DNA from 3 places in the Halomonas sp. hl-4 genome. Region 2 is predicted to be linked to each of the others. Evidence: predicted binding sites of a transcription regulator. Region 2 holds the regulator's gene; each other region holds the start of a gene.
The links. Region 2 encodes LexA, which represses DNA repair genes until DNA is damaged. Its sites were predicted from a motif close to TACTGTNTANNTANACAGTA; they were not measured.
Positions count from the first base shown of each region.

Region 1: recN (DNA repair protein RecN) is a predicted target of LexA. The motif match lies at 4,130-4,149, and genes of this name have one in related genera.
Region 3: CPH17_RS00930 (PA0069 family radical SAM protein) is a predicted target of LexA. The motif match lies at 2,665-2,684, and genes of this name have one in related genera.

Region 1 covers NZ_LT907845.1:2,258,610-2,265,671, forward strand. Annotated here, with positions in the region: gene dnaJ (molecular chaperone DnaJ) at 32-1,183, opposite strand; gene dnaK (molecular chaperone DnaK) at 1,309-3,243, opposite strand; gene grpE (nucleotide exchange factor GrpE) at 3,364-4,002, opposite strand; gene recN (DNA repair protein RecN) at 4,198-5,871, shown strand; gene fur (ferric iron uptake transcriptional regulator) at 5,996-6,448, opposite strand; gene CPH17_RS10720 (outer membrane protein assembly factor BamE) at 6,521-6,973, shown strand; gene CPH17_RS10725 (RnfH family protein) at 6,970-7,062, opposite strand, start outside.
Region 2 covers NZ_LT907845.1:778,775-785,836, reverse strand. Annotated here, with positions in the region: gene moaC (cyclic pyranopterin monophosphate synthase MoaC) at 1-678, shown strand, start outside; gene moaE (molybdopterin synthase catalytic subunit MoaE) at 680-1,132, shown strand; gene CPH17_RS03855 (ribonuclease J) at 1,169-2,764, opposite strand; gene purU (formyltetrahydrofolate deformylase) at 3,027-3,881, shown strand; gene lexA (transcriptional repressor LexA) at 3,884-4,546, opposite strand; gene CPH17_RS03840 (TetR/AcrR family transcriptional regulator) at 4,803-5,480, shown strand; gene CPH17_RS03835 (L,D-transpeptidase) at 5,458-5,982, shown strand; gene nagZ (beta-N-acetylhexosaminidase) at 6,040-7,062, shown strand, end outside.
Region 3 covers NZ_LT907845.1:164,008-171,069, reverse strand. Annotated here, with positions in the region: gene pgi (glucose-6-phosphate isomerase) at 1-1,066, shown strand, start outside; gene CPH17_RS00940 (DinB family protein) at 1,201-1,746, opposite strand; gene CPH17_RS00935 (SDR family oxidoreductase) at 1,815-2,546, opposite strand; gene CPH17_RS00930 (PA0069 family radical SAM protein) at 2,718-3,800, shown strand; gene CPH17_RS00925 (winged helix-turn-helix domain-containing protein) at 3,840-4,139, shown strand; partial or broken gene CPH17_RS20460 (IS30 family transposase) at 4,217-4,321, opposite strand; gene CPH17_RS00915 (hypothetical protein) at 4,409-4,756, opposite strand; gene CPH17_RS00910 (heavy metal translocating P-type ATPase) at 4,938-7,062, opposite strand, start outside.

The DNA.
Region 1 (7,062 bases), 1.5 Mb from region 2:
AAGCACCTAGCTGATTAGCATCATCTCAAAATTACGGCTTCATCTCTTCAAAGAACTTCTTCACGCTATCGAAAAAGCCGGTTTTCTTCGGCGAATGGCTATGGCTGTTGGTGCCGTCCAAGCTCTTTTGTAGCTGACGCAGCAGGTCTTGCTGCTCGTCATTGAGATTGACCGGGGTTTCCACCACCACTTTGCATAGCAGATCGCCAGGAGCACCGCCACGCACGGGCTTCACGCCTTTACCGCGCAGACGGAATAGCTTGCCGGTTTGGGTTTCCGGCGGAATTTTCAGCTTCACGCGCCCGTCGAGCGTCGGCACTTCCAGCTCCCCGCCAAGGGCAGCATCAACAAAGTTGATCGGCACATCACACTGCAGGTGCTTACCGTCACGCTGGAAGATATGGTGCGGCTTGATGGCTACCTGGACATACAAATCGCCCGGAGGGCCGCCGTTGACGCCGCTTTCGCCTTCCGCATTCAAACGGATGCGGTCGCCGGTGTCCACGCCTGGGGGAATCTTCACCGACAGCGTCCGGGTCTCGCGCACGCGACCTTCGCCGTTACATTTATGGCACGGCACTTTGATGTGTTGGCCAGAGCCATGACAGGTCGGGCAGGTTTGCTGAACGGCGAAGAAACCTTGCTGCATACGCACTTGGCCGTGGCCATGGCACGTTGGACAGGTATCTTTGCTTGAACCTGGTTCAGCACCGCCGCCATCGCAGCGATCGCATTCAATATGCCGCGGTACGCGGATATCGACCGTGGTACCGGCCACTGCGTTTTCCAGGTCCAGCTCAAGGTTATAGCGCAGATCAGAGCCCCGTGCAGGCGCATTGGGGCCGCGCCGACGTCCACCGCCGCCACCGAAAATATCGCCAAACACATCGCCAAAGATGTCGCTGAAATCGCCAGCGCCACCGCCGCCAAAACCTCCGCCACCAAAGCCGCCTTGGCCGTCAACCCCGGCATGGCCAAACTGATCGTAAGCGGCACGTTTTTCGCTGTCGGTTAAGACTTCGTAGGCTTCCGATACCTCACGGAATTTCTCCGCAGCGGTGTCATCATCCGGGTTACGGTCGGGGTGATACTTTTGCGCCAGGCGACGGTAGGCCTTCTTGATCTCTTTCTGATCAGCCCCTTTTTCGACACCCAGGACTTCATAATAATCGCGTTGGGACATGGGTCCTACGCCTCCTGGTTAGCTACGCATTCAACTGCACATTTAACTTCGAGCGTCTCGGCCGCGGAAACAGCAACGCGGGAGGTTGCCTCCCGCGTCACCGCTTTCCTTGGCAGAAAGAGGGGTTACTGTTTCTTTTGCTCGTCGTTGACTTCTTCGTACTCGGCGTCAACCACGTCTTCTTCAGGCTTCGATTTGCCTTGGTCGGCGCCCTCTTCACCCGGCTGCTCAGCGCCTTCTGCCTGCTCGGCGTACATCTTTTGTGCCAGCTTGCCTGACGCCTCGGTGAGCGCGTCGAGTTTTTGCTGAATCAGCTCTTGGTCGTCGCCTTTAGTGGCTTCTTCCAACTCGGTGATAGCGGTTTCGATGGCTTGTTTCTCGTCATCGGTCGCTTTGTCACCGGCTTCTTCCAGCGTTTTACGCGTAGCGTGGATCATGCCGTCCGCCTGGTTACGCAGCTGCACCAGCGCTTCGAACTTTTTATCTTCGTCCGCGTGGGCTTCGGCATCGCGTACCATTTGATCGATTTCTTCGTCGGTCAAGCCGCTGGACGCCTTGATGACGATCGACTGCTCTTTGCCGGTTGCCTTATCTTTGGCTGATACGTTCAGAATACCGTTGGCATCCAGATCGAAAGCCACTTCGATTTGCGGCACACCGCGCGGCGCGGGCGGAATATCGGCAAGATCAAAGCGACCCAGCGACTTGTTCTGCGATACTTGCTTACGCTCGCCTTGCACGGCATGGATGGTCACCGCCGTCTGGTTGTCATCCGCCGTGGAGAAGGTTTGCGTCTTCTTGGTCGGAATAGTGGTGTTTTTCTCGATCAGCGGTGTCATTACACCCCCCAGGGTTTCGATACCCAAGGTTAACGGGGTAACGTCGAGCAGCAGTACGTCTTTAACGTCGCCGCCCAGCACACCGCCCTGAATCGCAGCACCCACGGCCACCGCTTCGTCAGGGTTAACGTCTTTACGTGCTTCTTTACCGAAGAACTCAGCGGCTTTCTGCTGGACCAGCGGCATGCGCGTCTGGCCACCGACCAGGATCACGTCGTCAATTTCAGATGCCGACAGGCCAGCATCTTTAAGGGCCATCTTGCACGGCTCCATTGAGCGCTGTACCAGGTCATCTACCAGCGATTCCAGCTTGGCACGGGTCACCTTCACGTTAAGGTGCTTCGGCCCTGTGTTGTCCGCCGTGATGTACGGCAGGTTAACGTCGGTTTGCTGTGCGCTGGACAGCTCGATTTTGGCTTTCTCGGCGGCTTCTTTCAGACGCTGCATGGCCAGATTGTCACCGGACAGGTCAATACCGCTGTCCGATTTGAACTGGTCAACCAGATAGTTAATCAACGCCAGGTCAAAGTCTTCGCCGCCCAGGAAAGTGTCGCCATTGGTGGCCAGCACTTCAAACTGGGTTTCGCCGTCAACATCGGCGACTTCGATGATCGAAATATCGAAGGTACCGCCGCCCAGGTCGTAGACCGCGATGGTTTTATCGCCGCGAGACTTGTCCATACCGTAGGCGAGCGCTGCCGCGGTCGGCTCGTTGATGATGCGCTTAACATCCAAACCAGCGATGCGACCCGCATCCTTGGTAGCCTGACGCTGGCTGTCGTTGAAGTAAGCCGGTACCGTAATGACCGCCTCGGTAACAGTTTCGCCGAGGTAATCTTCCGCCGTCTTCTTCATTTTCTTAAGCACTTCCGCGCTGACCTGCGGCGGCGCCATTTTTTTACCTTTCACTTCTACCCAAGCGTCACCGTTATCCGCTTCGGTAATTTTGTAAGGCACCATTTTAATGTCTTTTTGTACGACATCGTCTTTAAAACGACGGCCGATTAGACGCTTGATGGCATATAGCGTGTTTTCTGGGTTGGTGACCGCTTGGCGCTTGGCTGCCTGGCCAACGAGCGTTTCACCGTCGTCGGTGTAAGCGATGATAGACGGTGTGGTACGGCCGCCTTCCGCATTTTCAATGACTTTTGCACTGTCGCCATCGAGCACCGATACACAAGAGTTGGTGGTGCCCAAATCAATACCAATAATGCGTCCCATAATAAGAACCTCGAATCTGGTTGTTTCAATACGTCAAACTGATTGCGGGTATCCCGCGGGGTTGCCCTTTATTTGGGGGCCACCTGAGACTTTTCAAGGCTTTTTTATGCCTTATCTGCCTTATGACTCACTCGCTTTCTGACTAACGACTACCATCGCTGGGCGTACAAGACGTCCATTCAATGAGTAGCCTTTTTGCATTACCTCCATGACGGTGTTGGGCTCGAGCTCAGGGTTCGGCACCATCGCCATGGCTTCATGAACTTGCGGGTCGAAGGGTTCGCCTTGGGGCTCAATGCTTTCGACACCAAACTTGTTCAGCACATCAAGCTGCATCTTCAGTGTCATTGAGACGCCTTCTCGATGAACGTCTGAGGCGTCTTCCTGCATGGATTCGAGCGCTTTTTCCAGGCTGTCGACGACCGGCAGCAGGTCTTTAACAAACTTTTCCAAGGCAAATTTGCGTGCCTTTTCGGCTTCAAGCTCCGCTCGACGACGCACGTTTTGCGCTTCAGCGGCCGCTCTTAGCGATTGGTCGTTGGCTTCTGCCAGACGTTGCTCCAGGTCTTGTACCTGGGCGGCCAGGGCGTCTGCTTCGGAGCCGTCATCGACGCTATCAACAATCGCTTCTTCGTCATTAATCAAGCCTTCCAGCTCGCCTTCAACCAAGCGATCTTCCGCCTCTTGCTCCGGGGTTTCTGCTTCTTGCTCGTGGCGAGCCAGCTCGTCATCTAGTGGCGTTTGCGGTTCTTTTGCCATGCCTTGCTCCTGCAACGTTCGGGGGCTAGTCAAAAGCCCGATAGTAAGTAGCGATATAAATTGGCTATGCACGGTATATGGGGACCATAAAAGCCATCTCAAGTGGGCATTGAAGCGCGGTTTCGACTACTGTATAAAACAACAATACTCAGGCGCGCATGCCGCGCTCGCTCCGCTGTGCCTCAGGAGGGCCTTATGCTGACTCAGCTTGCTATTCGAGATTACGCGATCGTTGAGCATCTAGAGCTCGACCTGACGCATGGCATGACCGCCATTACCGGCGAAACCGGGGCGGGCAAATCAATTTTATTGGGAGCATTGGGCCTTTGCTTGGGTGAGCGCGCCGATGCCGGCAGCGTGCGCCACGGCAGTGAGCGCACAGACCTATCGGCGCGATTCGATATTCAGCACTTGCCCGCTGCCATCGAGTGGCTGAGTAGCCGGGAACTCCCCTGCGACGAGTGCTTGTTGCGGCGCGTGGTAACCGCAAGTGGACGCTCCAAGGCCTGGATCAATGGACAGCCGGCCACGATCAGCGACCTAAAATCGCTGGGTGAACGGCTGGTACAGATTCACGGCCAGCATGCCCACCAAGCGTTAATGCGTGAAGAAACTCACCTCGCGCTGCTCGATGATTATGCGGGACTTCGCGAGGCGGCACAGCGGCTTGCCGCGACGTATCACGACTGGCGCAGCACCAACCGGCGTCTTAAACAGCGCAAGGAAGCTGGCAGCGAAGTGGAAGCCAAACGACAATTGCTGCGTTATCAGGTAGAAGAACTCGACCAGCTGGGGCTTGCGGAAGGCGAATTGGAGACCCTGGAAAACGAGCAGCACACGCTGGCCCACGCCGACGAAACCTTACGTGAAACACAATTTGCCGCCGATTGCTGCGCCAGCGACGAAGGCGGCGCCCTGTCGCTGCTTAACCAAGCTTATACGCATTTAAGCGCCTTACCAGGGAGCGACAAAGGTACGCTGGCCAATACCCTCGCCATGCTCAGCGATGCGCGCATTCAGATTGAAGAAGCGGCCAGCGAACTCAACCATTTCGCCAGCACCACCGAGCTCGACCCGGAACGCTTGGCTTGGGTGGAGCAGCGCTTGGCTGATGTTCACCGTATCGCCCGCAAACACCATGTCGCGCCGGATGAGGTCTGTGCACTGCACGCTGAGCTGACTCGCGAAGTTGCTGAGTTGGACAACAGCGATAACGATATTGAAACCCTGAGCGCCCAGCTCGCCAACTACCGTGAGCGCTATCGCGGCGAGGCCAAACGGCTAAGCGAAGCACGCCAAAAAGCGGCTGTGCAATTGGGTAAAGAAGTTCAGCAGCAGCTTACCTTTCTGGCCATGGGCAAGGCGCGCTTCGAAGTTGCCGTCACCCCCCGCGACACACCGGCAGCGGAAGGCCTCGACCATGTCCACTTTTTAATCAGCGCTAACCCCGGCCAACCCGCCAGACCGCTCACCAAGGTGGCGTCAGGCGGTGAGCTTTCGCGCATTAGCTTGGCCATACAGGTCGTCGCCGCGTCTCACTCGACCATTCCAAGCCTGGTGTTTGATGAAGTCGACGTGGGAGTGTCCGGCGCCACCGCGGAAATCGTTGGCCAACTGCTGCGCAAGCTCGGCGAAAACGGTCAGGTAATGACCGTCACTCACCTGCCCCAGGTGGCCGCACAGGCTCACCAACATCTACACATTGAAAAACGCGCTAAGCGCGATACGACCCTGACGCAGATGGCCCTTCTCGATGAACAGGGTCGTGTGAGCGAACTCGCCCGCATGCTGGGCGGCGTCACGCTCTCTGACCAAACCCTTGCCCACGCACGTGAAATGCTCAACGCAAGCCAACGCAAACCGCATTAACAACGCGCCTCGCGCGCCCTTGGCTATTATCGAACGTCCCACAGAAACGCCCCCGGGCCGCCTAGCATTTCAGCTAGGCAGCCCAGAGGCGATGGGCAGGACAGCAGAGGCTTTGGCGTGCGCCCTACTTTTTGTTAGTAGGTCCACTGTCTTGGCGCGTGACGTCCGATCCACGAGGGCGAACGTACAACACCAAGGCATGGTCCACTAATTCGTAGCCGTGCTCTTCAGCGATTTCTTGTTGACGACGCTCAATGATTTCGTCGACGAATTCGACGATTTCACCGCTTTCTAAACACACCATGTGGTCATGGTGGTCTTCTTGCGTCATCTCAAATACCGCATGACCGCCATCGAAATTGTGACGAATGACGAGGCCAGCCGACTCAAACTGGGTCAGTACACGGTAAACAGTTGCCAGTCCCACATCTTCGCCCGCATCTATCAGTGTTTTATACACTTCTTCTGCGCTAAGGTGGTGCTGACCCGAAGCAGTTTCGAGAATCTGCAGGATTTTGACACGCGGCAGGGTCACTTTCAGCCCGGCTTTACGTAATTCATGGTTCTTATCGGCCATGGTTGCTCTTCGCAGTAACAGGTTAGGTCGGGTATGATCGACCGAAACCACGATAGTGAAGAATAGGCTCAAATGCAAAAATTGACTCGAATCATCACGCTCTCCGTCTCCATTGCCGTTATCAGCGGCTGTAGTTACGTTGGCGTGTACAAACGCGACATCCCGCAAGGCAACCTGGTCACTGAGGAAATGGTCGACCAACTGCAACCGGGAATGACCCAGGAACAAGTCACCTATGTCATGGGACGCCCGCTGCTCGAAGCACCCTTCGATGCTCGTCAGTGGGATTATATATTCCGTCTCGATAAAGCTTATAGCGACGTTGAAAAACGGCGCGTTACGCTGACGTTTGACAACCAGGGGCGGCTTGCCGACATTGACCAGGAAGGTGACTTATCAGAAGACATTCCTCTCGAGGGTGAGGACGTTCGTGGACCTGCAACTGACACTGCCGATCCGTCCCAGACGAATAGTGAGCAGTCGCAGAACCCCGCACCTAGTTCCTCACCCAGCTCTCAGCCTTAATCGCCGCTCCCGCTCGCTTGGCGTTTTGCACGCGCCCGGCGAGCGGCTTTGGGATCGATAAGCAGTGGTCGATACACCTCAACCCGATC
Region 2 (7,062 bases):
AGTGAAGGCTCTTTACCTAAAGGTGATGTACTGGCAACTGCACGTATTGCGGGGATTCAGGCGGCAAAACGTACCCATGAGCTGATCCCGCTTTGTCACTCGTTGGCGCTTTCTAAAGTGGCCATTGAGTTTGATGTGGATCCCGCAGAAAGCTGTGTCCATGTTACCGCGAGTTGTCGATTAAATGGGCGTACCGGGGTCGAGATGGAAGCACTGACAGCAGTCTCGGTGGCCTGTTTAACGCTTTACGATATGTGTAAAGCGGTAGATAAAAGCATGCGTATTGACGCGGTACAGCTTGATAGCAAACGCGGCGGTCAGCGGGGAGAGTATCAGCGCGAGACCACGCCTGAAGCGCCGCCGCCGATTGTCACAGGCCAAGGCACCGCCGGTGAAGTCAGCTTGGGAGATCGTTGTCATTCGCCTTGCGTACTGGTCAAGTTTCTTGCCGAGCTGCGTGAGCAACTGGGTGAAAACGAACGGGTGGTGACTTTTGACCAACTGCCCAGTCGCGATATTGCGGGGCTGAAAGCCGCTTTAGCGGCTCAGGACGAACGCTTTCAACTATTGCAGGACCAACGCACGCTTTGTGCGATCAACCAGGTCATGGCCAACGATGGCGCGCGAATTACCGACGATGACGAGGTGGCTTTTTTCCCACCCGTTACAGGGGGCTAAGATGGATATTAGCATCCGCGTTCAAGCGGCGCCTTTTGATATGGCCTATGGTTATGATGCCTGCATCGCCGGACGCACGGATATAGGAGGGGTTGTTAGCTTCACTGGGCTGGTACGTGACTTTAACGAAACCCCTGACGTTACGGGGCTGACCCTGGAGCACTATCCAGGAATGACCGAGGCCACCCTCCAGCGTATTGCTGAGCAGGCGGGGCAGCGCTGGTCACTCAACGCCGTTACGATTATTCACCGAGTGGGGCATATGCGTCCGGGTGATGCCATTGTTAGAGTGCTAGTGGCAAGCGCGCATCGCCGGGAAGCCTTTGAGGCCTGTGATTTCATTATGGACTGGTTAAAAACCCAAGCGCCTTTTTGGAAAAAAGAACACGGCCTTCAGGGTGATTACTGGGTTAAAGAGCGCCGTTCAGATATCGACGATGCCGCCCGCTGGTAATTTCGCAGGCCGACAGAACGGCGAAGTAGCGTTGTCTTAATCGTCAACGATGGGAGCAGGCAGTTCGCTGGCCATAATCTGCAGGTGAACATCAGGTAAATGCTGTAGCCGCTCGGCTAACCAGGCGATTAAACGCGGCTGGAGGCCAAGTCTCAGGTCCGCTAACGTATCAGCGTGCAGTTCGGCAAGCTGGTCATCCAACCATTCGCTGAAGCTGTCTTCGTCCAGCGCATTGGCGCTTGTGTTATCCAGCATTAGGCGTCCAATGCGCGCCCAGCCGGTAGTCGTAGCGGTAACTGGCAGCGCTAAATAAAGGCTGCCCCGGCGCGGGTGGGCGCTACTGTCGCTTTCCAGCCCAGGGTGGGGGACAACACTGTTCTGACTGACGATGCATGGTGGTTGCGGGTAGTGCTGCTCGTGATGCAGCCCCTCTTGATCAAAGCGAATCATGTCGCCATTGACGGGTGCTAGCGGTGCATTAATACCAAGAGTCGCCGCTAGCTGTTGATGGGCCTGTTGATGTTGGCTTTCCCCGTGGACAGGCAGCAGGTGTCTTGGCATTAACCACTCATAAAAGCGAGTCATTTCCTCCTGTGCCGGGTGCCCCGTCGCGTGTAGTTCGGGGTGGCTGAATTCATCGAAGAGCCGAACGCCAAGTTGTTGCAAACGCTTTTTTAGCTGCTCAATGGGTCGCTCATTCCCGGGAATCGCTTTCGCGGAAAAAATCACGTTGTCGCCTGGCTGTAAATCAACGTGAGGGTGACGGCCCTGAGCAAGCCGTTGAAGCGCAGCACGCGGCTCGCCTTGGCTGCCTGTGGCAATGACGACGACTTCATCGGGGGGGAGGTAACCGAGGTCGTGGGCGGGCACTAACGTCGGAAAATCGTCCAAATAGCCGAGACCGCGGGCGACGCCTACCATGCGTTCCATTGAGCGTCCCATCAAACTAACACGCCGTCCGCACTGATAAGCTGCGCGCCCAATTGCCAACACGCGGGCTAAATTACTGGCGAAGCAGGAAACAATCACTCTGCCTTCGCAGGCGGCGAGCGTTGCGGCAAGTGCTCGGGCGACATCACCTTCGCTGCCCGAGTGGCCTGGCATCGGAGCGTTAGTGGAATCGCCTATCACCAAGTCAACTGGCGCGAGTGCCTTGAACTGTGCTTGATTGATCGGCTCACCGATGATCGGCTCGGGATCAAGCTTCCAGTCCCCGCTATGCAGCACGCGGTAGAGACCTGCCATGACGATCAACGCGCAGCTCTCGGGTATTGAGTGAGGAACCGCCAGATAGCGAAGGATGAAAGGGCCGCTTTGCAAGGCCTCACCGGGCTCGACTACATGGATGGCGGCGCTGCTGAGTTGATGCTCGGCAAATTTGAGACGCAATAAGCCTGCCGCCAGGGGCGTGGCATAAATGGGGCATTGCCAGTGAGGCCAGAGCCAGGCAACTGCGCCAATATGGTCTTCATGCCCGTGGGTGATATACAGCGCTTTAGGCGCGATGCCCAATGCTTTCGGCGTCGCCAGGTTGGGGACTTGGAGCGGAGCGTTGGGTAAATCCTGACGAATCATCATGCCGCAATCCACGGCGATCCAGTGATCCTCGTAGCCATATAGCGTCAGATTCATGCCAATCTCCCCACAACCGCCTAACGGCAAGATGCGCAATGGGGGGCGACGACGGGGACGAATATGAGCGCGCGGTGGATGCATCAGAGTAATAAAGCCTAAAAAATAATTCCTCAACTATACGGTAAGCGGCGGTCGGCTAACAATCATCGCCGTGACAGTCGATGATTGCGGGCGTCGCATTGGGTACACTAGACGTTTGTTGAATGCCCATGGACGGCCATGACAATAGCCGCGTGGTAAACCGTTAAGAGTAATGACTATGTCGCATTTTTATCGTTTAGTGGTGTCCTGCCCAGACCAGGTGGGAATTGTGGCGGAAGTATCGAGTTTTATTGCCGCGCAAGGCGGGTCTATTACTGAGGCTAGTCAGCATTCTGATCTGCAAACCGGGCGTTTTTTTATGCGCTACGAAATATTAGCGGATTCATTGGGTATGTCGGCGGAAGCGTTACGTTCGGCCTTTGAACCTGTGGCTGCGCAGTTTGATATGCAGTGGGCGTTGGTCGATACCCAGAAGCGTCGGCGGGTCGTGTTGATGGTATCGCGAGAATCACATTGTTTGGTTGATTTACTCTACCGCTGGCAGGTAGGTGAGCTTGATTGCGATATTGTTGGCGTGATATCGAATCATGATGATATGCGGTCGTTAACCGAGTGGTACGGTATTCCCTATCACCATGTTCCCGTGGATCCCAAGGATAAACCAGCGGCCTTTGGGCAAGTGCAAGCGCATATTGACCAAGCGCGAGCAGACTGCGTGGTGTTGGCCCGCTATATGCAAATTCTGCCGCCAGCGTTGTGCCAGCGCTATGCGGGGCAGGTGATCAATATCCACCACAGCTTTCTGCCCTCATTTGCCGGTGCCAAGCCGTATCACCAAGCCTATGAGCGCGGTGTAAAGCTAATAGGCGCAACTTGCCATTACGTTACCCAAGAGCTGGATGCGGGACCTATCATTGAGCAAGACATCCACCGGGTCAGTCACTGTCATACACCGACGGCTCTGGTGCGCTTTGGGCGTGACGTGGAAAAAGCCGTGCTAGCACGAGGTCTTCGTTGGCACTTGGAAGACCGCGTGCTGGTGCACGGTAATAAAACCATCGTGTTTAGCTAGCGTTAGCCAAGCGCTTGGCCATTGCCACCGCGGATAACGCCGACGCCCACACCTTCGATTTCGAGTGGCTGGCTACGTAGGTCGATCTCGATCGGGGCAAAGTCGGTGTTTTCCGCGATTAAAGTGACGTGATGGCCTTCGCGTTTAAAACGCTTAACGGTCACTTCATCTTCCAGGCGGGCAACGACAATTTGCCCATCCCGAATGTGCTGGGTACGGTGTACAGCGAGCAGGTCGCCTTCCAGAATGCCGATGTTTTGCATTGAAAGCCCGCGCACACGTAACAAATAGTCCGCTTTGGGCGTGAAGTAGTCGGCGGGTAAGGGGCAGTAGCGGTCAATGTGCTCGGCGGCCAGGATAGGACTGCCTGCCGCGACTTCGCCAATAATAGGTAAACCCGTCGCCTGATCCGTTGCTGATGGTTGGGTATCAAGCGTCTCCTGGGGCTCCTGGTTGGGTAAGCGGATACCGCGGGATGTGTTGCGGATGATGCGTATGACGCCCTTGCGCTCAAGTGCCCGCAAATGCTCTTCTGCCGCATTGGGCGAGCGAAACCCTAGCGCTTTGGCGATTTCGGCCCGGGTAGGCGGATAGCCAAGCTCGGCCATGGTTTTGACAATAAAGTCGAAGACATTTTGTTGACGAACAGTTAACGGCCGCGACATACCAGCCTCCAATTGAATAAGTGGGCAAGACAGCGTCTGTTTACCTTTTGGCTATGTGGTTAAGTATACAGTATGTTTCCCTGTCCAGTATATCTTTGAGTTAGTCTGGCTAACAACCTGATGTATAAGGAGATGCGGTTGCGCTACAGGTGCGTCTTTTATCGCCAGGTAAACGTTGAGAGCTATCTAGCGATAACGTAGTATCCTAGTTTGTTTAAAACAGCCGTTTTTATGGACCGTTTTTATGGAGAGCAGCATGGCTCAATCGGATACGGTGACGCGCATTCTAGATACTGCGGAAGTGCTCTTTGCAGAGCGTGGTTTTGCCGAGACGTCCTTACGCAATATTACCAGTAAGGCGCGAGTCAACTTGGCCGCGGTGAATTATCACTTTGGCTCTAAAAAAGCGCTTATTCAGGCGGTATTCGCGCGTTATCTGGATCCGTTTTCGCAGCGTTTTCATAGTGCTCTAGACGATCTTGAAGCTCGCTATGAAGGGCGCGATATTCCCCTTGAGGTGCTGCTCGAAACCATGGCGACAACCGTGCTGACGGTGCCCGCTGAGCGCAATAGCCTAAAAGTCTTTATGCGTTTGCTTGGCCTTGCGTACAGCCAAGCCCAGGGCCATTTGCGCCGCTACATTCAGCAAGAATACGGGGATGTCTTTAGCCGATTCACTGATTTAGTGCGCCGCGCCACTCCTGATTTGCCGGACGCCGAGCGCTTTTGGCGGCTACACTTTATGTTAGGTACCGTCATCTTTACGCTTTCGGGACTGGATGCGCTGCGCGATATTGCTGAAAAGGATTACCACCAGCACGTCACGGTGCGCGACTTGGTTCGCCGCCTTCGACCGGTGGTGGTGGCGGCAATGAACGCGCCGCTACCTGACGAGAAAGACATTGAGAATCATGCAGACACCGTCGCTCATTGAGTTGCCTCCCCGCCAGGCGTTATGGCTCGAAATTGCCATTCAGGCACAGCAGTTACGTGCCTGGCAAGGCGATGTATGTCGCTATGAGTGTAATATTTCCACCGGGCGTGCCGGCGTTGGGTGTCAAGACGGGAGTGGGAAAACGCCTATTGGCTGGCACTATATTCGCGCCGCGATTGGCGGTAATGCCCCGGAAAACGCCGTGTTTAAAGGCCGTCGCTGGACGGGGGAAGTGTTTAACACTGAGATGGCTGCTGAGTTCCCTGAGCGAGATTGGATTCTGACGCGCATTCTATGGCTATGTGGACTTGAATCGGGGTTAAACCGTGGCGGCCTGGTGGATTCGCAGCGTCGTTATATTTATCTGCACGGTACGCCGCCGGATCAACCAATGGGCCAGCCAGCCTCGCATGGTTGTGTGCGTTTGCGTAATGACGACCTCCTTTGGCTCTTTGAACAGGCCCCACCCGGAACGCCTGTCTGGCTTCACGACAGGCATTGATCGTTGGATTCACGCTAATCATCGTCTAGTATTGGCGCTTTTTTTGGACATCCCGCTATGACACATCCATTAGGCTCGGTCATGTTGGACCTTGAGGGGACCACGTTGACCGCTGCAGACCGGCAGTTGCTGAAAACGCCCGCGGTGGGAGGCGTCATCCTATTTTCGCGCAATGTCGAAGACGCCTATCAGGTACGTCGATTGTGTGGCGAGTTGCGCAAGTTACGGCCTGATTTGTTGTTGGCAGTGGACCAGGAGGGCGGTCGCGTTCAGCGCATCAAGGAAGGATTGACGCGCCTGCCGCCGATGGCGCGTCTCGGTGAGTATTATCAGCAGGATCGCGCGGCGGCGCTTGCCTTTACCCAGGATGTTGGGTGGCTACTGGGCATGGAGATGGCCGCCTGCGGCTTGGATATTAGTTTTGCCCCCGTGCTGGACGTTGACAGCGGATTGTCCAGCATGATTGGTGATCGCAGCTTTGGCCCTGAGCCCGAGCAAGTCAGCGAATTGGGCGGGGCGTTAGTGGCGGGGCTTCATGACGCCGGTATGGCGGCGGTTGGCAAGCATTTCCCAGGGCATGGCGGCGTGGCGGCGGATTCGCATCTTGCGCTGCCGATTGACGATCGCTCGTTTGAAGCCCTGAAACAACACGATCTGATTCCCTTTAGCGCTCTGGCGAAAAAGCTCGATGGAGCCATGCCCGCGCATATTGTGTACTCGGCCTTTGACTCGCGACCCGCTGGTTTTTCGCCTAGCTGGCTTGGCATGCTTCGCCAGTCGCTGGAGTTTAGAGGTTGCATCTTTTCAGATGACTTGAGCATGGCTGGTGCTCATCAAGCCGGGGGGCCACGCGAACGTGCGGCGGCTGCGTTGGCAGCGGGTTGCGATATGTTGCTGGTATGCAATGATCGTAATGCGGCGCTTGAAGTGGTGTCCGCCGTCCCCGCACCCCAGTCCGTCCGGCCTGGAAAACTTCGCTATAAGCGTGCTCGGCCAGACTTGGATGCATTGCCCGCGCTCAGCCGCTGGCGTCGCACGCATGCCCAGCTTGAGGCAATGGCGACCCTGTCAACTGGCAAT
Region 3 (7,062 bases), 610 kb from region 2:
TATCGTCTCAACCAAAACCTTCTCTACTCAGGAAACGCTGCTCAACGCCAAAACGGCGCGGCGCTGGTTCCTGGAAAACGCCGGTGACGATGCCGACGTAGGCGCGCACTTTATCGCCGCCTCTACCAACCGCAAGGCGGCGATGGAGTTCGGCATCCGCGAAGAGAACGTATTCGAATTCTGGGCCTGGGTCGGCGGGCGCTACTCCATGTGGTCGTCGATCGGCCTGCCCATCGCCCTTTCCATCGGCTTTGAAGGGTTTATCGAGCTGCTGGAAGGCGCGCATGAGATGGACAATCACTTCATTGAAGCGCCCTTCTCAGAGAACATGCCGGTGCTGATGGCGCTGATCGGCATCTGGTACATCAATTTCATCGGCGCTGAAACCCAGGCGGTGGTGCCTTACGACCAGGCCCTGCACCAGTTACCCTCATTCCTGCAGCAGTTGGATATGGAATCCAACGGCAAGTCGGTGGATATCTTCGGCCACCCGGTGAACTACAAAACCGGCCCGATTGTGTGGGGCCAAACCGGCTCCAACGGTCAGCACGCCTTCTTCCAGCTACTGCACCAGGGCACCCGCTATGTGCCCATCGACTTTATCGCCTCGCTCAAGCCCGAGCCGGGCGTGGAAGACCATCATTTCGCTCTGCTGACCAACATGCTCGCCCAGGCCAACGCCTTTATGGAAGGTAGTCAGGGCGATAGTAAAGAACTCAGCCAGCACGACCCCTACAGTTGCCCCGGCAATCGCCCTTCCAGCACCCTACTGCTGGATGAGCTAACGCCGAAAAACCTGGGAGCGTTGATCGCGCTATACGAGCACAAAGTGTTCGTGCAAGGGGTGATCTGGAACATCAACTCCTTCGATCAATGGGGCGTGCAGCTTGGCAAGCGTATCGCCGGCGAAATCAGCGAGCGCATTGACACCAACGCCGCCGATTTCGACGCCTCCACCCAGGGCCTGCTGGAACTGGTACGTGCCCACTTCCCCGATGGCGGCAGCGACGAGAAGGAGAGCGTCCAAGCCGCTGCCGATAAGAAACCTGCCAAGAAGAAGCGCTAGGCTAGTCTGGTAAACGGGAGAAAAACGAACGCCTTGGCTTGAGAAAACCAAGGCGTTTATTCCTGCCCCTAGCCCCTATATACGGTCAGCTACATAACATCAACGAACTAGAAAGTTAAAAAGGTGGTTAAGCATCATATTTCCACCTCCTCCGGAATCAACGCCAGCAGATCGGTGACGCCAACATCCACACCGGCTTGGGAGAGCAGCGTTGTTGTCTGCCCGCGGTGATGGGTTTGGTGATTGAAGAAGTGAACGACCAGGCTTGAGTAGCGCCGTTTTGATGCCACTCCTTTTGTGTTGTGATAACTCAGCGTGGTACTCAACTCGTCGTCTGTCAGCGCCGCTACCCAGTTAATAATCACGGTATCGAGCCATTGGCGATGCGCTTTCAACCCCTCCAAGCCATCAAAGAGAGTCTGATCAAGACGAGCTGGCGTAGGTAGTGCCCCCATTACCTCAAGCGTTCTTTCGGAAGAGGAGGCGTGTGTTGCAAACCGCTTGAGCCAAATCGTGTCGGCTACCGCGATGTGGTTTAGTGTGCCAAAAATCGAGCCGAAGAACGCGCCACGCTCTTCCGTCAGTTCAGAGTCGCTCAGCGTACCGGCGGCATCATAGAGTTTAGCGTTCATCCACTGGTTATAAGTGGCTAACTGCTCGAAGTGTTGTTGAAGTGTCATGAGTTAAGACCTTTCCTTATCAAAAGCAGCATCCATTTAGAACGTTTGAATATGGGCGAAGAACAGCATTACCGCCCGCCTGCCACATCAATAAATGATCCCGTGACATAAGAGGCTTCGTCCGAGAGCAACCAAGCGATGGTATTAGCCACTTCTTCGGCGCTACCGCCACGCTGCATAGGAATCTGGGGAGCTAAACGGTCAACCCGCCCTGGTTCTCCACCATCGGCATGCATATCAGTGTAGATAAAACCGGGACGAACGGCGTTAACCCGAATCCCAGAGCCAGCAACTTCGCGAGACAACCCCTTTGTTAGGGTGTCCATGGCACCTTTCGATGCAGCGTAGTCAACATATTCAAAGGGCGAGCCTGTTTGCGAGGCAAGCGACGAGACATTGACGATTGCACTACCCTGTTGAAAACGTCTCACGGCTTCTCTCGAACACAGAAAACAGCTGACCACGTTGCTATTCAGCACTTGGTTAAAGCGCGCAAGGTCGATATCCGCCAGCTTGGATTGAGTAAACAGTATGCCTGCATTGTTGACCAAGTGAGTGACACTGCCAAAGCGCTCTTCTGCTGCATCAAACAGACGGATGACGTCAGCCTCTTTGCTGACATCCGCTTGACAGGCAAAGGCTTGGCCACCATCACGGACAACAGAATCCACCACGCTATCCGCTCGTTCTCTGTTAGCAAGATAGTTAACACACACCGCATAGCCTTGGGCACCAAGCAACATTGACGTTGCGGCCCCAATACCCCGGCTTCCTCCTGTCACAATGACTACTTTTGACATAGCGCCTCCTCGCTGACTCTTTGGTCACAAACCCACCTAGCACATTAAACCCACCATAGTTCTTTGGGTAGCGTCCTTTTAGCCTGCTACCAGATTACGTAATTTACTTACTATTGATTTCTGTTTATTTCACCACTACTGTATATAAAACCATATTAAAGAGGTGAACCCATGGCATCTCTTGGCCACCCTTCCCAGCTATCTCCCTATAAAGGGCGCGGGGCGACGTATGACCCGCATAACCGTTTTGCGCCCACCCACAGCGTTGTGGAAGACGACGGCTGGTGGCGGGAGGAATCATCGACGACTATCGCCACCGAAGTGCGCGAGGAAGTGAGCAAAAGCGCGCTGTCCTGGAATAACTCACCGGATTTACCGTTTGACCGCTCGCTGAATCCGTATCGCGGCTGTGAACATGGCTGTGTTTATTGCTACGCGCGCCCTTCTCATGCCTATTGGGATTTATCACCAGGGCTGGATTTTGAAACCAAACTGATTGCCCGCAGCGGCTTGGTGGAGCGATTATCCGAAGAACTGTGCCATCCGAACTATGTCTGTCGGCCGATTAATCTCTCGGGCAATACCGATTGCTATCAGCCGTTAGAGGCTAAACACCAAACCACCCGCCGCTTGCTTGAGCTGTTACTAGAATGCCGACACCCGGTCACCATTGTGACCAAGAGCAGCTTGATACTGCGTGACTTAGAGCTTCTATCAGAAATGGCTGAGCATCGGTTGGTGCGGGTGTTTGTCAGCCTTACCAGCCTGGATGCCAATCTAAAACGCACGCTGGAGCCGCGTACGGCGTCGCCCCAGGCGCGCTTAAAGGTGATCCGCGAGCTAAATACCGCGGGTGTTCCCGTGGGCACGCTGGTCTCGCCGATTATTCCAGGGCTCACCGACCATGAAATCGAGCGTATTTTGGAAGCCGCAAGCCGAGCGGGAGCTCGCACCGCCTCCTGGATGCTGTTGCGCCTGCCCCATGAAGTCGCCCCGTTGTTCGAAGCGTGGCTGGAAGCCCACTACCCCGAGCGGGCGGCAAAGGTCATGAGCTTGATTCGTCAGTGCCGGGGTGGGAAAGATTACGACGCGCGCTTTGGTAAGCGCTTTCGCGGAGAAGGAGTGTTTGCCGAGATGATTGGCCAGCGGTTTAATCGCGCCAGCCGCCAGTGGAACATGCAGTCACGCACCGAGCAGGGCTTGAACACCCGCGACTTTCGCCCACCGCGCGCGCAGGGGGATTTATTCATTTAGACTGGCGGGCAATATTTTCACTGTGTAGAAGGATGCAAAATGTCCGCGCCGCTGAGCAAAACAAAATCGAGTTTTTACCGCCGTCTTTACGTGGCATATTTGATTGACCAGGGGGTTGCCAGCGTGCCGGCCCTGATAGAGGCCACCGGCATGCCTCGTCGCACCGCGCAAGACACCATCACCTCGCTTGCCGAGCTCGACATAGAGTGCGTTTTCGAGAAAGACAAAGGCGAGCGACACAACATTGGCCGCTATCGCATTCAAAACTGGGGCGCGATTGACCCTCAATGGGTGGCTAGCCACGCCGAACGGCTTAAGCAATTACTCGGCTATTTATAAATCAGCTATCCGCAATAAGGTCGATTTAAAAAGCCGTTTAAATCTATTGTGTAGCCCTACCTTACTTATGACCAATTCGCTCGCCCCAAGTGCGTGGCAATAGCCCGGATCAGGTGGCTGGTTCGCATCATCATCGTGGCGGCTCGGTCTTCAGCAGTGAAGCGGCGGTAGCAATGTGGCAAGGAACACGATACCTGATGGGTCAGGTGTTACACTTTGTCATTGAGACCGTCCTTTTTCTCATGATGCTACAAGTACTCGTCAATTTCTCAGCCTAACCCGAACAGAAATGGCGACAGCAAAAATGGAACTAACATGGAGACAAGAATACCTCTAAGAAAAATCATGCCTTCCGAATGCTTTTTTTCAAAAGTGGCAGCCGTCCAGATAATGTTGATCACCAACGTTGGCATCAGTCCAATAAGTATAAAGGGGAAAATCAACATTCCCGCCCAGGATCCTGAACGAGAAGAATCGTTATAAAGCCATAAAATGATAAGCAGATGCGGCAATACCGGTAGAATGATACCAAGAAAGCAATTCCATATTACTCCCGATTTCCTTTCGACCGAATAATTTAGGTCGCTTTCTTTCTGACTATGGTTATCGTCGCTCATGCGCTACTCTTTCACTTTTTAAGTAGTTTTAGTTAGCAATCGCTTGCAATATTAGATCATGCAATATAAGAAAGTCAAAATACACACAGTTATTTAAAATAATTTTTAAGCATTAAAAAAACAATAAATATCAATGGTCTATTCAAAAACGACAACTAAAGTAAGCACTTGATTATTTCGTTTAGCTAATTTCCTCCGGCTCGGCCCATGCCAGCCGCGCGGCATTGAGCGTAACGCTTAGCGAACTTGCCGCCATGGCGAGTACCGCCACCAACGGTGGTATGGCCATAATCAACACTAGACCCAGCGCCAGCGTATTATAGAACGCTGAAAAGAACAGATTCTGAACCATGATCCGCCGCGTGCGTTTGGCAATACTTAGCAGCTTCGCTACGCCACCAATACCTGTGGTCATTAGCTGAGCAGAAGCTCCCTCTCGGGCTGCCTCGCTGGCGCTGAGTGGTGCAATACCGACATCTGCCGCGGCCAAGCTCAAGGTATCGTTTAAGCCGTCACCCACATACAGCGTTGGTGATGGCAACCCCTGCAATAATCGCGCTTTGGCTTCAGGCGAGCACTGCGCGTAGCAAGTTTCACGCGTAAGCCCTACCTGTTGACCTAGCCAACTAACCGCGCCCTGCCGATCGCCGCTGATCATGGCCACCACATAGCCTGACGCTAGCAGGCGTTTCACGCTAGGTTCAGCATCTTGCACAGGTTGGTCGGTTAAATAAAACGTCGCTAACCAGCCCGCCTCATCGGCTATCATCACTTGGGAAGCAAAAGCCATAGTGGCGGTTTCTGCTTGGGCAGGAAGCTTTATGTGTTGGCTGGCAAACCACCGAGCACTGCCTACCGTTAACCACTTACCGCTACTGAGTTGCACATGCCGCCCTTCACCAGGTGACTCTTTTACTTCAATAGTCTGTTGATCGTACTGTCCACGTTGGCTGTCTGACCAGCGCGCTAACGCCTGTGCCAATGGGTGTTCGCTTCCACTCACCGCGGCGCTAAGCTTCTTCTTCAAGGTAAGCTCATCAACGTCATCTCGTGCCTGCCAGTGCAGCACCGCATGGCTGCCGGTCGTCAATGTACCGGTTTTATCCAATGCTACCGAGCGAATCCGCGCCAAGGTTTCAAGCGCCACGGGGTCACGCAGCGCGATGCCTTGCTGCATGGCTTGGCCACTACCCGCAAGGCTTGCTAGCGGCACCGCAAGACCGACCGCGCAGGGGCATGCCACGACCAACACCGAAAGTGCCCGCGCGAACGCCTCTTCCCAGCCCAACCCCAGTAAAAGCGCTCCAGGCAGCGTAAGCATTGCGAGCAACAGCGCTAGCGGGCTTAGCCAGGCAGCAAAGCGGTCGGCGAGCTTCTGTAGTTCGCCTTTTCTCGCTTGATAGCGCCGCATCTCGTCACCCAGTCGATCCAATCGGCGCTTGCCCACTCGAGCACTTACCCGCATCACAATAGGGGTTGTGCCAAGGTAGCGGCAGCCAGCGTATACCGTTTGCCCTGCACTGAAGTGGCGCGGCAAACTTTCACCGGTGAGCGAAGCCGTATCTATCCAACCTGATGTTTCAAGGGTGCCATCCAGTGCTACTAGCTCGCCCGGCGATAGTTCAATACGCATTTCCGTGGACACGTCACCAACGGGTAGCGATTTCCAGGTTTCATCTTGCCAAACCCTTATGTTCACGTCGGGCAGTGCCAGCGCATCCAACGCTTTTAGTCCCCGGTGCCGACAAAGGGTTTCCACCAGCCGCCCGGTTAATAGAAGCACGACCAGCATCACCGCCGTATCGAAATACACCTCAACAGAGCCGCGCCATAAAAGCCATATCGAGACGATCACTGCGCTAAACACGCCAAGGCTGACGAGCACATCCATGCCGGGACGTTTGGCGAGCACCGTACGCCACCCCGCGCGATAAAAAGGCACGCCGGCAAACAACACAACGGGCAGTGAAAAGGCCCCCGCTATCCATGCCACCACCACTTCAACTCGCTCACTAGGCAAGGCACCGGCATAAATCAACACTGAGGCGAGCATGGTCCACATGCCAAACAGCGAGCCGACCATGAGCCTGAGGGTAAGATGGCGGCTCTCCTGTTCCAATCGCACGTGCGCATCCACCACCGGCTCCAGAGATTTGAGGCGGTAGCCTAAGCGTTTTACTTGTGGGGCGAGTGCTGAAAGCTGGGTCGCGGCAGGCGTGCCGATAATGCAAAGCGTGGCGCTTGGGTAATGCACGCTAACGTCGTGTACACCGTCAAGCTGTTTGAGGAAGCCTTCTACCGCCTGA